4 regions of the Bradyrhizobium sp. I1.14.4 genome follow, and region 1 is predicted to be linked to each of the others. Evidence: predicted binding sites of a transcription regulator. Region 1 holds the regulator's gene; each other region holds the start of a gene.
What was found. Region 1 encodes PhoB, which activates phosphate uptake and scavenging genes when phosphate is short. Its sites were predicted from a motif close to TGTCATNNANCTGTCAT; they were not measured.
Positions count from the first base shown of each region.

Region 2: the regulator PhoB is predicted to act here: its motif matches at 1,746-1,762, upstream of ABIB78_RS35515 (OprO/OprP family phosphate-selective porin).
Region 3: the regulator PhoB is predicted to act here: its motif matches at 1,449-1,465, upstream of ABIB78_RS04000 (acetoacetate decarboxylase).
Region 4: the regulator PhoB is predicted to act here: its motif matches at 1,297-1,313, upstream of ABIB78_RS05580 (RNA degradosome polyphosphate kinase).

Region 1 covers NZ_JBNDLA010000011.1:57,923-61,605, forward strand. Annotated here, with positions in the region: gene ABIB78_RS22375 (GcrA family cell cycle regulator) at 203-715, shown strand; gene phoB (phosphate regulon transcriptional regulator PhoB) at 916-1,626, opposite strand; gene phoU (phosphate signaling complex protein PhoU) at 1,757-2,473, opposite strand; gene pstB (phosphate ABC transporter ATP-binding protein PstB) at 2,581-3,399, opposite strand; gene pstA (phosphate ABC transporter permease PstA) at 3,396-3,683, opposite strand, start outside.
Region 2 covers NZ_JBNDLA010000035.1:12,305-15,987, forward strand. Annotated here, with positions in the region: gene ABIB78_RS35505 (replication-associated recombination protein A) at 1-124, opposite strand, end outside; gene ABIB78_RS35510 (DegQ family serine endoprotease) at 121-1,479, opposite strand; gene ABIB78_RS35515 (OprO/OprP family phosphate-selective porin) at 1,829-3,424, shown strand; gene ABIB78_RS35520 (winged helix-turn-helix transcriptional regulator) at 3,497-3,683, opposite strand, start outside.
Region 3 covers NZ_JBNDLA010000002.1:78,175-81,857, reverse strand. Annotated here, with positions in the region: gene ABIB78_RS04005 (transporter) at 1-379, opposite strand, end outside; gene ABIB78_RS04000 (acetoacetate decarboxylase) at 500-1,285, opposite strand; gene ABIB78_RS03995 (patatin-like phospholipase family protein) at 1,507-2,670, shown strand; gene ABIB78_RS03990 (acyl-CoA carboxylase subunit beta) at 2,798-3,683, opposite strand, start outside.
Region 4 covers NZ_JBNDLA010000002.1:383,435-387,117, reverse strand. Annotated here, with positions in the region: gene ABIB78_RS05590 (CDP-alcohol phosphatidyltransferase family protein) at 1-480, shown strand, start outside; gene ABIB78_RS05585 (chromosomal replication initiator DnaA) at 578-1,255, shown strand; gene ABIB78_RS05580 (RNA degradosome polyphosphate kinase) at 1,388-3,592, shown strand; gene ppx (exopolyphosphatase) at 3,605-3,683, shown strand, end outside.

The DNA of each region.
Region 1 (3,683 bases):
TGTAGCGTTTGGCCTGTCGGGTACGACATCTCGTGCGGCAGTACTGGACCCTCTAAGTAGCCTTCGTGTCTCACGTAAACGTTCGGGCGCAAGACCGCGCCCGGCGAGGGCTAAGGGATTCTGGCCGCTGGGATTTTTATCCAGATTGGCTCGCAGCGCCCGCTCCAATGACTGGCCGGCGCTCCGCGAAAGGAAGAATGCGATGACTGTATTGACCTGGTCCGACGATCGCGTCGAACAGCTGAAGAAGCTCTGGGAATCCGGCCTCTCGGCCAGCCAGATCGCCGCGGAACTTGGCAATGTGACGCGAAACGCCGTGATCGGCAAAGTACATCGGCTTGGCCTCTCCGGCCGCGCCAAGGCTCCCTCCACGGCCGCGCCACGGCAGCGCAAGGCCCGCCCCGCCCAGCACATGATGCGGGTGGCGCGCCCTGTTTCGCGCGGCAACACGGCGCTCGCGCACGCCTTCGAGGTCGAGATGGAGTCCGATCCGATCTCCTACGATAATGTGGTGCCGATGAGCCAACGGCTGTCACTGCTCGAGCTCAACGAAGCCACCTGCCACTGGCCGGTCGGCGATCCATCGAGCCCGGAATTCTTCTTCTGCGGCGGCAAGGCGCTCGCCGGCCTGCCCTATTGCGCGCATCACTCGCGCGTTGCCTACCAGCCCGCCGCCGACCGCCGCCGGCCGTCGGCGAAGCCACAAATCAAGTAGCACTCGGGAAACAAGCCTGGACTGCACGAAAGAAATCCCCGCGAAAGCGGGGATTTTTTGTTGATGCCGTCACTGCGGGGAGCTCGCGACAAAATTGCAGAGCAATTTGCGCTGAAGCGACGAAGCAATGACGGAACCAAGGGTCCAGACCCAGAGTGCGATTGCATACCGGGCCAGGAGACTGCGATTGTTTGGGGCCGTTACGGCTGCGGCTCGGCCTTTGCAAACCGGTCGTCGAGCGCGTAGCCGGCGCCGCGCACGGTGCGGATCGGATCCTGCTCGCGGCCCGGATTGAGCAGCTTGCGCAGGCGGCCGATATGCACGTCGACGGTGCGCTCATCGATATAGATGTCGCGGCCCCAGACGCTGTCGAGCAGTTGCTCGCGGCTGAACACGCGGCCGGGATGCTCGAGGAAGAATTCGAGCAGGCGATACTCGGTCGGCCCGAGATCGATCGGGCGGCCCGAGCGCGCCACGCGGCGCTTCTCGCGGTCCAGCTCGATGTCGCCATAGGTCAGCACGGTCGCAAGCCGCTCCGGGCTCGCGCGGCGCAACAGGCCCTTCACCCGCGCCAGCAGCTCTGGTACCGAGAACGGCTTGACGATGTAGTCGTCGGCGCCGGTGGCAAGCCCGCGCACGCGCTCGCTCTCCTCGCCGCGCGCGGTCAGCATGATGATCGGAAGCTGCTTGGTCTCGGGCCGCGCCCGCAGGCGGCGGCACAGCTCGATGCCGGACAGGCCCGGCAGCATCCAGTCGAGCACCACGAGGTCGGGAATGCGCTCCTTCAGCCTTGTGTCGGCATCGTCGCCGCGCCCCACGGTCTCGACATCGTAGCCTTCCGCATCGAGGTTGTAGCGCAACAGCGTCGTCAGCGCTTCCTCGTCTTCGACTACCAGAATGCGTGCGCTCATCGGTTTAAGTTCTTTCTGTGTGGTGATCCGTTGCCCAGACGCAAACCGAAACGCTTACTTCCTTCAGCAAGGTCCCCGCGAAAGCCTTTTGTCGCGAGGACAATCCGGTTCCGCACGTGCGGATCATGCCCTAGTTGCCCGGCACCGTGGTGGCAAAAGTGGTCATGTCGCCCTTCGGGCGCTTGTCGGTGATCTGCTGGCCCTCGATCATGTAGAACACGGTCTCGGCGATGTTGGTGGCGTGATCGCCGATCCGCTCAATGTTCTTGGCGCAGAACATCAGATGGATGCAGAACGAGATGTTGCGCGGATCCTCCATCATGTAGGTGAGCAGTTCGCGGAACAGCGAGGTGCAGATCGCATCGACTTCCTCGTCGCCCTTCCAGACGTTCATCGCAGCCGGCAGATCGTGCGCGGCATAGGCGTCGAGCACCGACTTGACCTGCGACAGCACGAGGTCGGTCATGTGCTCGAGGCCGCGGATCAGCTTCAGCGGCTGGAAGTCGCTCTCCAGTGCTGCGACGCGCTTGCCCATGTTCTTGGCGAGGTCGCCGATCCGCTCGAGGTCGGTGGCCACGCGCATCGCACTGACGATCTCGCGCAGGTCGATCGCCATCGGCTGGCGGCGCGCGATCGTCAGCACCGCGCGCTCTTCGATGAGGCGCTGCAAATTGTCGATCTCGATGTCGGCGGCGACCACGCGCTTGCCCAGCGCGACGTCGCGACGGATCAGCGCGTCGACCGACTCGGTGATCATCCGCTCGACGAGGCCGCCCATCTCGGCGACCAGGCGGGTCAACTCCTGCAGATCGCTATCGAATGCCTTGGCGGTATGTTCAGAAGCCATCGCTTGTCTCCCCTCAATCATGATCCCGGGGATCATGATTTCGTTGTCCTCAATTTAGCATGATCTGATCGGAAAACCGGTTTCCACTTTTCCGGATCATGCGCCGGTCAGCCGAACCGGCCGGTGATGTAGTCCTGGGTGCGCCGATCGCTCGGTGAGGTGAATATCTTGTTGGTGTCGTCGAATTCGATCAGCTCGCCGAGATACATGAAGGCCGTCTTGTCGGAGACGCGCGCCGCCTGTTGCATGTTGTGGGTGACGATCGCGATCGTGTAGTCCTCGGACAGTTCCTGGATCAGCTCCTCGACCTTGGCGGTCGAGATCGGGTCGAGCGCCGAGCACGGCTCGTCGAACAGGATCACCTCGGGACGCACCGCGACGGTGCGCGCGATGCACAGGCGCTGCTGCTGGCCGCCGGAGAGCGAGAGGCCGGAGGCGTTCAGCTTGTCCTTGACCTCGTTCCACAGCGCGCCGCCGCGCAGCGCCTTCTCGACCCTGTCGTCCATCTCGGACTTCGAGATCTTCTCGTAGAGGCGGATGCCGAAGGCGATATTCTCGTAGATCGTCATCGGGAACGGCGTCGGCTTCTGGAACACCATGCCGACCCGCGCACGCAGCAAATTGAGGTCGAGCTTGGGATCGAGAATGTTGGTCTGGTCCAGCATCAGCTGGCCGACCGCGCGCTGGCCCGGATAGAGGTCATACATCCGGTTGAAGATGCGCAGCAGGGTCGACTTGCCGCAACCGGACGGGCCGATGAACGCCGTGACGCGGTTGGTGCCGAGCGTCAGGTTGATGTTCTTCAGCGCGTGGTGCTCGCCATAATAGAAGTTGAGGTTGCGCACCGTGACTTTCGGGGGCGCGTCCGGAAGCGGAACCTGGGGAACGTGGCCCGCGGCAGTCATGGAGACAGAAAGCTCGGTCATTTTGCGGCCCTTTCGGCACCAAGGATACGCGCGCCGATATTCAGCGCGAGCACGGTGAATGTGATGAGCAGCGCGCCGCTCCACGCCAGCTCTTTCCAATAGGCGTAGGGGCTCTGCACGAAGTTGTTGATGGTCACCGGCAGGTTGGCCATCGTCTTGGTCAAATCCCAGCTGAAGAACTGGTTCGACAGCGCGGTGAACAGCAGCGGCGCGGTTTCGCCGGCGACACGGGCGGTCGCCAGCAGCACGCCGGTGATCAGACCCGATCGGGCCGCACGATAAGC
Region 2 (3,683 bases), on a different contig from region 1:
CCTGGCCGACGACGTCGGCCAGCGTACGCGGGCGCAACCGGTCCGGCAGCGGGTGCGGCGCGTCCTGCTCCATCCCCGCCGCGGCGAACAGGTTTGCAGCCTCGCGGGGTTGCTTGGGGCTCATCCGCCGAGCGTCACGTTGATCTGCTGGCCGCCGCGCATCAGCGTGATGCGCCAGACCCGCGTCCCCGTCTTCGATGCCTTCTCGAGGTCGCCAGTCCGCGCGATCTTTTCATTGTTGACGGCGAGGATGATGTCACCCTTCTGGAAGCCGACATTGGCGGCGGTGCCGTCATCGGCGAGCTCGGTCACCACGACGCCCTCGGCGCCGGCGTCGAGATGCAGCTCATCGGCCAGCGCCGGCGAGATGTTGGCCACCCTGGCGCCCTGGAACGGCGAGCGCGCGGTCAGCACGATCTCGTCGCGGTTGGTATCGGGCGCGGTCTCCAGCGGCACGGTGAGCTTCACCGGCTTGCCGGCGCGCTGCACCTCGATCTCCGCGTTCCCGCCGAGCGGACGGGTCGCGAAGCGGTAGTCGAACGCGTTGGGATCGTCGACCGGTGTGCCGTCGATCCCGACGATCAGGTCGGACAGCTTGAGCCCGGCCTTCGCCGCGGGGCTGTTCGGCGCGACGTTGGCGACCAAGGCGCCGCTCGGCAGCTTCAGTCCCAGCGTCTCCGCGATCTCCGGCGTGACCGCCTGCAGCCGCGCGCCGAGCCATGGCCGCTTCACCGCCTTGCCGCCGCTCTTGGCGGAGGCCACCACCACGCGCACCATGTTGGCCGGGATCGCGAATCCGATGCCCTGCGAACCGCCGGAGCGCGAGAAGATCGCCGTGTTGATGCCGGCGAGCCGGCCGGTCATGTCGACCAGCGCGCCGCCCGAATTGCCAGGATTGATCGCGGCGTCGGTCTGAATGAAGAATTGATAATCCGTGATCCCGACTTGAGTGCGCGCCAAGGCCGAGATGATGCCGTGCGTGACGGTCTGGCCGACGCCGAACGGATTGCCGATCGCGAGCACCACGTCGCCGACCTGCAGCTGGTCGGAATTCGCGAAGTCGAGCGTTGCGAACTTCTCCTTGTCGGTATTCTTCAGCCGCAGCACCGCGAGGTCGGTACGGCTGTCCTTCAGCACGATCTCGGCTTCATATTCGCGCTTGTCGGCGAGCGAGACCTTCACCTGGTCGGCGCCCTCGATCACGTGATTGTTTGTGACCACAAGGCCGGAGCCGTCGACCATCACGCCGGAGCCGAGCGAGCGCTGCATCTGCTCGGGTTGCTGCCCCGGGACGCCGAAGAAGCGGCGGAAAATCGGATCGTCCAGGAACGGATTGCGGTTCTGCACCGTCTTGGCGGCATAGACGTTGACCACCGCCGGCTGCACCCGCTGCACGATCGGCGCATAGGACAGCTGCAGCTCGGCCTGCGAGGACGGCACGCGGCGGTCCTGGGCCGCGGATGGGGAAGGATTCCCCATGAAAGCCAACGTGCACAGAGCGGATATGGCAGCGAAGCGAACAGGTCGGAGCATTCTCACCTCTCGAGGAAACGCCGGAATATAGGCGTGTTCGCGGGGCAATTGAAGGGCGCCCGGCCGGATAAACGGCTTCCGCCGGACCGGTGCAAAACCAGCGGCGGCCGCGTTGAAGCGCGCCGCGAAGCTTCTATGATGGCTGTCATCTCACTGCGCCGCTCCGCTTGTTGCCCGCGGACAACAAGCGGAACTGCGATGCCTGGAAGCGCTGTCGTGCGTCAGTCACGATCAGCTCCTAGGACGTTTTCAGTGCGTGAGTGAGTGGGGAATTCAAACACAACAGGGGTGCGCAATGGGTGCGACAAAAGTTGGTGCAATCGCCATAGGGCTGGCAGGGGCGCTCGCCGCCTCGCCGGCTTATTCGCAATCGGCCGGGGGCGGCAGCGACGCGGAAATCGCGCTGCTGAAGCAGCAGCTGAAGATGCTCGAGCAGAAACTCGACAGACTGCAGAAACAGACCAACGCCAACACCGCGACCGCAGCCAGCGCAAACGCCAACGCGAAGGCGGCCGATGCCAAGGCCGCGCGGGTCGCAAGCGCCAACGCCGCGATCCCGGTGAAGGGCCCGGTCGCGCCGTCGGGCGTCGTGGTGACGCTGCCGAACAACCGGCCGACGATCTGCACCGCGGACGAACAGAACTGCGTTGCGATCACGAGCCGCGTGCACTGGGATGTCGGCGGCTACGACTATCGTCCGAACTCCGCGGGCACGTCGCCGCAGAAGCTCGACAGCGGCGAGAACCTCCGCCGCGCCCGCATCGGTATCGTCGGCAAATTCTTCGGCGACTGGAATTACGCGCTGATCTACGACTTCGGCGGCTCGTCCGACGGCTTCGGCGGTGCGGCACCGGGATCGCTGCCGGGCGGCGGCACCTCCGGCGTCGAAAATGCTTATCTGAGCTACACTGGCTTCAAGCCGTTCGGCGGCAAGATGGCGATCGAAGGCGGCATCATGGACATCCCGTGGACGCTGGACGAAGCGACCAGCTCCAACGACATCCTGTTCATGGAGCGCGCCTCGGTCGGCATCATCGCGCAGAACATCGCGGCCGGTGACTTCCGTTCGGGCGCCGGCACCCGCTGGTGGAACGACCAGCTCTGGATCGGCGGCTATGTCACCGGACCGACAACGGGCTCGATCCACTCTGCCTCAAGCGTCTCGCCGGCCGGCACGTCCGAGCAATATGGCGGCGTCATCCGCGTCGCCGGCAATCCGATCAGCGGCAACAACTATTCGGTGCATATCGGCGCCGATGCGGAATGGCTGGTGCAGCCGCCGCGCAACCAGCTCACGCAGGCGCAGACGCTCACGCTCAGCGACCGGCCCGAGCTGCGCATCGATCCAACGACGCTGATCTCGACCGGTGCAATCGCCAACGTCTCAGGCGCGCAGGTCTACGGCGTCGAGGCGGCAGCAACCTATGGCCCGTTCATCGCGCAGGGCGAATATTATTGGTTCAATGTCGACCGTTCTGCAAATACCGGGCTGCCCCCGTTCGGCGCGCCGAGCCTGAAATTCGACGGCGGTTACGCGCAGGTCGGTTACGTGCTGACCGGCGAGAACCACGCCTACAACCCAGCAACGGCCTCCTACGGCGGTATCAAGCCGCACGATCCGTTCTCCCTCGCCGGCGGCTGGGGCGCCTGGGAAATCGCCGGCCGCGTCAGCACGATGAATCTCAACGACCAGGTCGGCCAGGCGGTCGGTGTCGCGGGTGGACGGCAGACCGTCTACACCGCCGCGCTGAACTGGTACGTCAACAACAATGTCCGCTTCATGCTGAACTATTTGCACGGCGACATCGCCAAGCAGGCCTCGGCGACATCGCCTGCGGATGTCGGCTCGAAGTTCGACGCGGTGGCGCTGCGTACGCAGGTCGCCTTCTGACGCGATCTGATCTGTCGTCGACAACAGAAGGCCGGGAGCGACATCGCTCCCGGCCTTCTTCATTTCAAATTGTCAGGCCGCGCGCTTCGCTTTCTTCACAACAACCTCCGGCGCCGGCGCGCAGGACAACCGCTCCTGATGGCCCTCGCCCCAGGCTTTCAGGATATCGATCACCGGGCGCAGGCTCTCGCCGAGTTCGGAGAGCGTGTATTCGACCCGCGGCGGCACCTCGGCGTAGACCTTGCGGATTACGAGCCCA
Region 3 (3,683 bases), on a different contig from region 1:
TCAACAGACGCTCGGTCATCGCGAAACGAAGGAAGTCGGTTTCCTCGGTGGGAGCGTCGATGCTGCGCACCAGATCGGAGAACACGCCATAGACGCAATTGTCGATGGTGTGGATCTGCTGGAATTTGTCGTTCGACAGCAACAGATCCCGCGCGAGCTGCGGGATGTGGATGGCGGCAAGCCATGCCCGGGTGCGCACGTCGCTCAGGTTGAGGTGCAGCCAGAGCCGGCCGTCGCGGCTCGGCTCGATCGGCGTATCGATGGGAAGCGGCTCGGCGCTGCCGTCCTGGTGCAGGCGGAACGCCCAGACCAGTCCGGGAATGGTTTCCGGACGCAGCACCGCGCCGGCAACACCTGCAGGAGGCGGATCAGCCAGCATGGTCCTCCTCCAAGGCAACCGCGGGAAATGACATGCTCGAACCCTCGCCCACGCGACAAGCGCGTCCTCCGTCACAACATTGGAGGACGCGCCTGTTACAGTTTTATGTCAGCGACCGCCCTACTCGGCGGCGAGGCCGGTCGGCGCGGCCACCTCCGCGGCTTCTTTGTTGTAGTCGTGCACGATGCGGCCGAACGGCAGCGTCAGATCAGCGATGTAATGATGCGCGCCGACGACGCGCTTGACCGGGAAATCGGCGACCGGTGCATTGACATGCGGCACCAGATGCAGCCGGCCCGGCCCGATCCACGATCCCTTGACGACGATGTCGGTCAGGTTGATCGCGACCAGCTGGCAGATCTCGAGATGGCCGTCGACGCCGGGGATCATCTTCAGATTGATCTGCGTCTTCGACAGTGTCGCGCGGGTGATATCGCCATTGCCCGCCATGCTTTCGTGCTTGTAGCCCATCGTGCCCATCGCAACGAGCTGGCCGGCATATTCCAGCGTGCCGGTCAGCGTGTCCTTGACGATCTCGAGCTTGGGATGGGCGTACTTCTTCGGGAAGCCCCAGATCTCGCGGCCGGCGGCGATCGGCGGATCATCGTCGAGATACATCTGGCAGACGAAGTTGACCTCTTCGCCATGCAGGCACGCCGGAATCACCAGGCCGGACTCGGTGTAGCTGCCGAAGCCGGAGCTGTCGGGCATCTTGATCCATTCATAATGCACGATCGCCTGCTCGATCGGCTCCAGCGGCTCAGGCAGGCCGGCGCGGATCAGTTCCGGATCGGTCTCATAGGTGATGACGAGGAATTCGCGATCGATGAAGCGGTACGGACCGGCGGGATAGCTCGGGCCGGCAGCCGGCATGGACGGAAGCTTGAGCAGATCTTCCCTGCGCATCGCAATAACCCCCTATTTGAAAAATGTCGCGCGGAAGCTAACGGCCGAGATTGACAGCGATGTGAGGGATTTCCGTCAGGTGCGTGACCTACGTTTCGCAGTGGAGGCCAATGCTAACCATGCAAGCCGGCATGCCGGATGCGCCGTGCGCGGGGGCGGCACTTGTCATCACGGCGTCATCGGCGCCCTGAATTCTCGCCGCGAATTTTGGAGTGTCTGATATGGATGCGCGAGCCCCTCATTTCGACGATGTCGATCACACGACGCCCGGCTGGCGCCCCGAGGGATGCGATCGCGTCGCCCTGGTTCTGCAGGGCGGCGGCGCGCTCGGCGCCTATCAGGCCGGTGTCTATCAGGCGCTGCACGAATCCAATATCGAACCCGACTGGGTCTGCGGCGTCTCGATCGGCGCGATCAACTCCGCGATCATCGCCGGTAATCCGCCTTCGAGGCGGCTGGAGCGGCTGCACACGTTCTGGGATCGCATCACCGGCCGCAAGATCTGGCACTACACGCCGGACGGCGACATCTTCCGCAAGGCGCGCAATTTCACCAGCTCATGGCTCACGACGACGCTGGGGCAACCCGGCTTCTTCGCCCCGCATCAGGCCAATCCGTGGTTCAGTCCGGCCGGTGCGCGCACCGCCACCAGCTACTACGACACCACGCCGCTGCGTGACTCGCTGCTCGAACTGGTCGATTTCGACCGCATCAATTCCAAGACGATGCGCTTCGCGGTCGGCGCGGTGAACGTGCTCTCCGGCAACTTCATCTATTTCGACAATGCCCATGACGAGATCATCCCCGAGCACATCATGGCGAGCGGCGCTTTGCCGCCGGCGCTGCCGATGGTGAAGGTCGGCACCGATCATTTCTGGGACGGCGGCATCGTCTCCAACACGCCGCTGCAGCACCTGCTCGACCAGGAAGACAACATAAACTCGCTGGTATTCCAGGTCGATCTGTTCTCGGCGCGCGGCGCGCTGCCGCGCGACATCCAGGACGTGATGGCCCGGCACAAGGACATCATGTATTCGTCGCGCACCCGCTACAACACCGACGTCTACCGCAAGACCTACAATCTGCGCACCGCGCTGCATAACGCGCTGGGAAAAATCCCCGACGACCAGCTCTCGGACGAGGAGCGCCAGCTCAAGAAGGCGAACGCCCGGTTGCCGGGTATCACGCTGCTGCAGCTGATCTATCAGCAGAAGGCCTATGAGGGCGACGCCAAGGACCACGAATTTTCCGGCACCTCGATGCGCGAACACTGGGCGAGCGGACACGAGGACACCAAGCGTTCGCTGAAGCGGCGCGAATGGATCAAGATGCCTGAGAACGGCATGGGCATCGTGATCCACGACGTGCATCGCGAGGCCGAGTAGCAGTTTCTGTCATTGCCGGGCTTGACCCGGCAATCCATACCTCTTCGCGTGAGCTGCCCGTCCGCTGCCGCGGACGATGAATACGCGGGTCAAGCCCGCATATGACGTGTTGGCTTTGCGGCCGCCCCTACGGCCGCGTCGACATATTGCTCGGCGGTCCGGCCTTGCGGATCGGCTCGGCCAGACACGCGAATTCGCAGAGCAGCGAGCGCGTCTTGCGCGGATCGATCACCTCCTCGACCCAGAACTTCTCGGCCGAGCGGAACGGCGAGCGCAGCTTGTTGAGGCGATCCTCGATCTCGCGCAGCTTGGTGGCGGGATCACTGGCCGCATCGATCTCGGCGCGATAGGCCGCCTCGATGCCGCCCTCGAGCGGCAGCGAGCCCCAATAGGCCGACGGCCAAGCGTAGCGCATCGAGAAACGATTGGCCGGCTGATGTACCACGCCGGCGACGCCGAAGGCGTTGCGGATGATGACGGTGCACCACGGCACCGTCGTCTGGTTGACCGCCGCCATCGCCCGCACGCCATGCCGGATGGTCGCCGACTTCTCCGCCTCGAGCCCGATCATGAAGCCGGGGCAATCCATCAGATAGACCACCGGCAGATGGAAGGTCTCGGCGAAGTCGACCCAGCGCACCACCTTCTGGCAGGCATCCGAGGTCCACGAGCCGCCATAGTGGAACGGATCGCTGGCGAGCAGCAGCACCGCCCTGCCCTCGATCCGCGCCAGTCCGGTGATGACCGGGCGGCCGAAATTGGCGGCGACCTCGAAGAACGAGCCCTTGTCGACGACGGCCTCGATGATCGGCCGCATCTTGTAGACTTGGCGCCGGTTGCGCGGCACGGCCGTGAGCAGCGATTCCTCGGCCCGTTCCGGGTCGTCGGTACAGGGAATGGTCGGCGGCAGATCGTAGACCGACGCCGGCAGATAGGACAGGAAGCGCCGCGCGTAATCGAACGCCTCCTCTTCCGTCTCGACGGCCTGATCGATCGCGCCGGCGCGGGTCTGG
Region 4 (3,683 bases), on a different contig from region 1:
ATCGTGTCGAGCCAGATGGAGATCGCCTTCGCGATCTTCGTGATCGCCGGCGTCTCGGACGCGGTCGACGGTTTCCTCGCCAAGCGCTTCAACATGACGAGCGAGCTCGGTGCCCTGCTCGACCCGCTCGCCGACAAGGCGCTCTTGGTGTCGATCTATGTCGCGCTCGGAATCTGGGGCGCAGTGCCGCGCTGGATCGTGATTCTCGTGGTCTCGCGCGACATCATGATTGTCGCCGCCGTGATTGTGTCATGGTTGTTCGACAAGCCGGTTGAGATGAAGCCGCTGATGGTGTCGAAGCTGAACACGGTGGCGCAGGTCGCGTTCGCGGCGCTGGTGCTGGCCTCCCTCGGTTTCGGTTTCGAGCCGCACCCCTACGACCTGATCCTGATGGGTCTGGTCACGATCTTTACTTTGGGTTCGGTGTCCCTCTATCTCGTGGAGTGGGTGCGGCACATGAGCACGATCGAGGCTCGGTAGAGCATGATCCGGAAAAGTGGAAACCGGTTTTCCCTCGCGACAAACGCAAGGCGTTTGCGCGGAGATCATGCTAAAATAAAGTGGTTTGGAGACTTGCGTGGCCGGTAGCGTTCAACCTCGTCAATTGGCCTTGGCCCTGCCGCACGAGGAGAAACTGACCCGCGACGATTTCCTCGAGGGGCCCGCCAATGAGGCCGCGCTGGCGCTGATCGACGGCTGGCCCGACTGGCCGAACCGAATCATGCTGCTGGTGGGGCCTGACGGCTCCGGCAAGAGCCACCTCGCCGCGATCTGGGCCGAGAGCGCCGGCGCGCGCTCGACCGCAGCCCATGCGCTGACCGCCGACGCGGTGCCGACGGCGCTCGCGACCGGCGCGCTGGTGGTCGAGGACCTGAGGCCTTCGGATTTCGACGAGCGCGCGATGTTTCATCTGATGAATCTCGCGCGCCAGGACGATGCCTTCGTGCTGATCACGGCGCGCGTTCCGCCTTCGGCGTTCGAGATCGAATTGCGTGATCTGCGGTCCCGGCTCCGCGCGGTGCCGACGGTGACGCTGCTGCCGCCCGACGATCAGCTGTTCCGCGGCCTGATCGTCAAGTTTTGCGCCGATCGCCAGATGAGCGTGGACGAACCGCTGGTCAGCTATTTGAGCAACCGGATCGAGCGTTCCTACGTTGCCGTCCGGCAGGCCGTCGAACTGCTGGATACCGAGGCGCTGCGGCTCGGCCGGCCGGTCACACGGACGCTGGCGGCGGAGCTGTTGCGGGACACCTGACCATCCCCGCGGCTTGACGGCGCAGGCCGGCGGAACATCAATGTCATCGAAACGTCATCGCAATATCACATGGTCTGTGCGGCCCCCGGCTAGACCGCTTCAGCCACCTGCCTCGAATTGGACCAACACTTGATGGACTCGGTACAAGCAACTGAAATCAAAGAGAAAGAGGCGGAACTCCCTCCCGTTCCCGCGATCGCGACCAGCCCCGAGCGATTCATCAACCGGGAGCTCTCCTGGCTGCACTTCAACCGGCGGGTGCTCGAGGAATCGGTCAATCTCGGCCATCCCGTGCTGGAGCGGGTCCGCTTCCTGTCGATTTCGGCGAATAACCTCGACGAGTTCTTCATGGTCCGTGTCGCCGGCATCAAGGCTCAGGTCCGCGAGGGCATTGCCGAGCGCAGCCCGGACGGCCTGCTGCCGGCCGAGCAGCTCGTGATGATCAACAAGACCGTGTCGCGCCTCGCCTCCGACCAGCAGGCGATCTGGAGCGACCTGCGGGACATCCTGTCCAAGGTCGGTATCCAGCTGGTCGACGGCCGCGACGTCACCAAGTCCGAGCGCACCTGGATCGAGGATCACTTCCTCCACAGCATCTTCCCGCTGCTGACCCCGCTCGCAATCGACCCGGCGCATCCGTTCCCGTTCATCCCGAACCTCGGCTTCACGGTGGCGCTGCAATTGTCGCGGATCTCCGACGGCAAGGCGATGAACGCGCTGATCCGCATGCCGGGCAAGATCGACCGCTTCATCCGCATCCCCTCCACCAAGGAAGGTGCGCCGGTCCGGCTGATCACGCTCGAACAGGCCACCGGCCTGTTCATCGGCCGCTTGTTCCCCGGCTACACCGTCAAGGGCCAGGGCGCGTTCCGCATCATCAGGGACTCCGAACTCGAAATCGAGGAAGAGGCCGAAGACCTCGTTCGCCTGTTCGAGACTGCGCTCAAGCGTCGCCGCCGCGGATCGGTGATCCGGCTCGAGATCGAGGCCACGATGCCCGAAGAGCTGCGCGTCTTCGTGCAGCAGGCATTGTCGGCCGCGGACGATGAAGTGATCCTGGTCGACGGCGTGCTCGCGATGAACGAGCTGTCGCAGCTGACCCGCCTCAATCGCCCCGACCTCGAATTCCCGCCCTACGTGCCGCGCCATCCCGAGCGGGTGCGCGATCATGGCGGCGATATCTTCGCCGCCATCCGTCAGAAGGACCTCGTGGTCCATCACCCCTACGAATCCTTCGACGTCGTCGTCCAGTTCCTGCAACAGGCAGCGCGCGATCCCGACGTGGTCGCGATCAAGCAGACGCTCTATCGCACCTCGAACAACTCGCCGATCGTGCGCGCGCTGGCGGATGCCGCCGAAGCCGGCAAGTCGGTGACCGCGCTGATCGAACTCAAGGCGCGCTTCGACGAGGAGGCCAATATCCGCTGGGCCCGCGACCTCGAACGCGCCGGCGTGCAGGTGGTCTACGGCTTCATCGAATTGAAGACGCACGCCAAGCTGTCGATGGTGGTGCGCCGCGAGGGCGGCAATCTCACGAGCTATGTGCACACCGGCACCGGCAACTATCATCCGGTCACCGCCCGCATCTATACTGACGTCTCCTACTTCACGTCGGACCCGATCATCGGCCGCGACGTCGCGCGTGTGTTCAACTACATCACCGGCTACGCCGAGCCGAGCGACATCGAGAAGATGGCGGTATCGCCGCTGACGCTGCGCAAGCGGATCATCGAGCACATCCACGGCGAGATCGCCCACGTCAAGCACGGCCGGCCCGGCGCGGTCTGGATGAAGATGAACGCGCTGGTCGACCCCGACATCATCGATGCGCTGTACGAGGCCTCGCAGGCCGGCGTCTCGGTCGAGCTCGTGGTGCGCGGCATCTGCTGCCTGCGGCCTGGGCTGCCCGGATTGTCGGAGAACATCCGCGTCAAATCGGTGATCGGCCGGTTCCTGGAACACGGCCGAATCTATTGCTTCGGCATGGGCCAGGGCCTGCCGAGCGCAAAAGCTGCTGTGTATATCTCGTCCGCCGACATGATGCCGCGGAACCTCGACCGCCGCGTCGAGGTTCTCTGTCCGCTGCAAAATCCCACGGTGCATCAGCAGGTTCTCGAACAGATCATGGTCGCGAACCTGAAGGACACCGAGCAGAGCTGGCAATTGTTGCCGGATGGATCGTCAACGCGTATGAAGGCCGCGAAAGGCGAAGAGCCGTTCAATCTACATGACTACTTCATGACAAATCCGAGTCTGTCCGGCCGTGGTAAGTCTCTCAAGGAATCTTCACCGCGCCGTCTCACGCGTCGCAACGAGCGTCAGCAGCCATCGTCTTAAGGGGGCCTTACGGTGAAGCGGCCGCGGAAGCGCGCTTCCAGCGTCGCTGTGATCGATATCGGCTCGAACTCGGTTCGTCTCGTGGTTTACG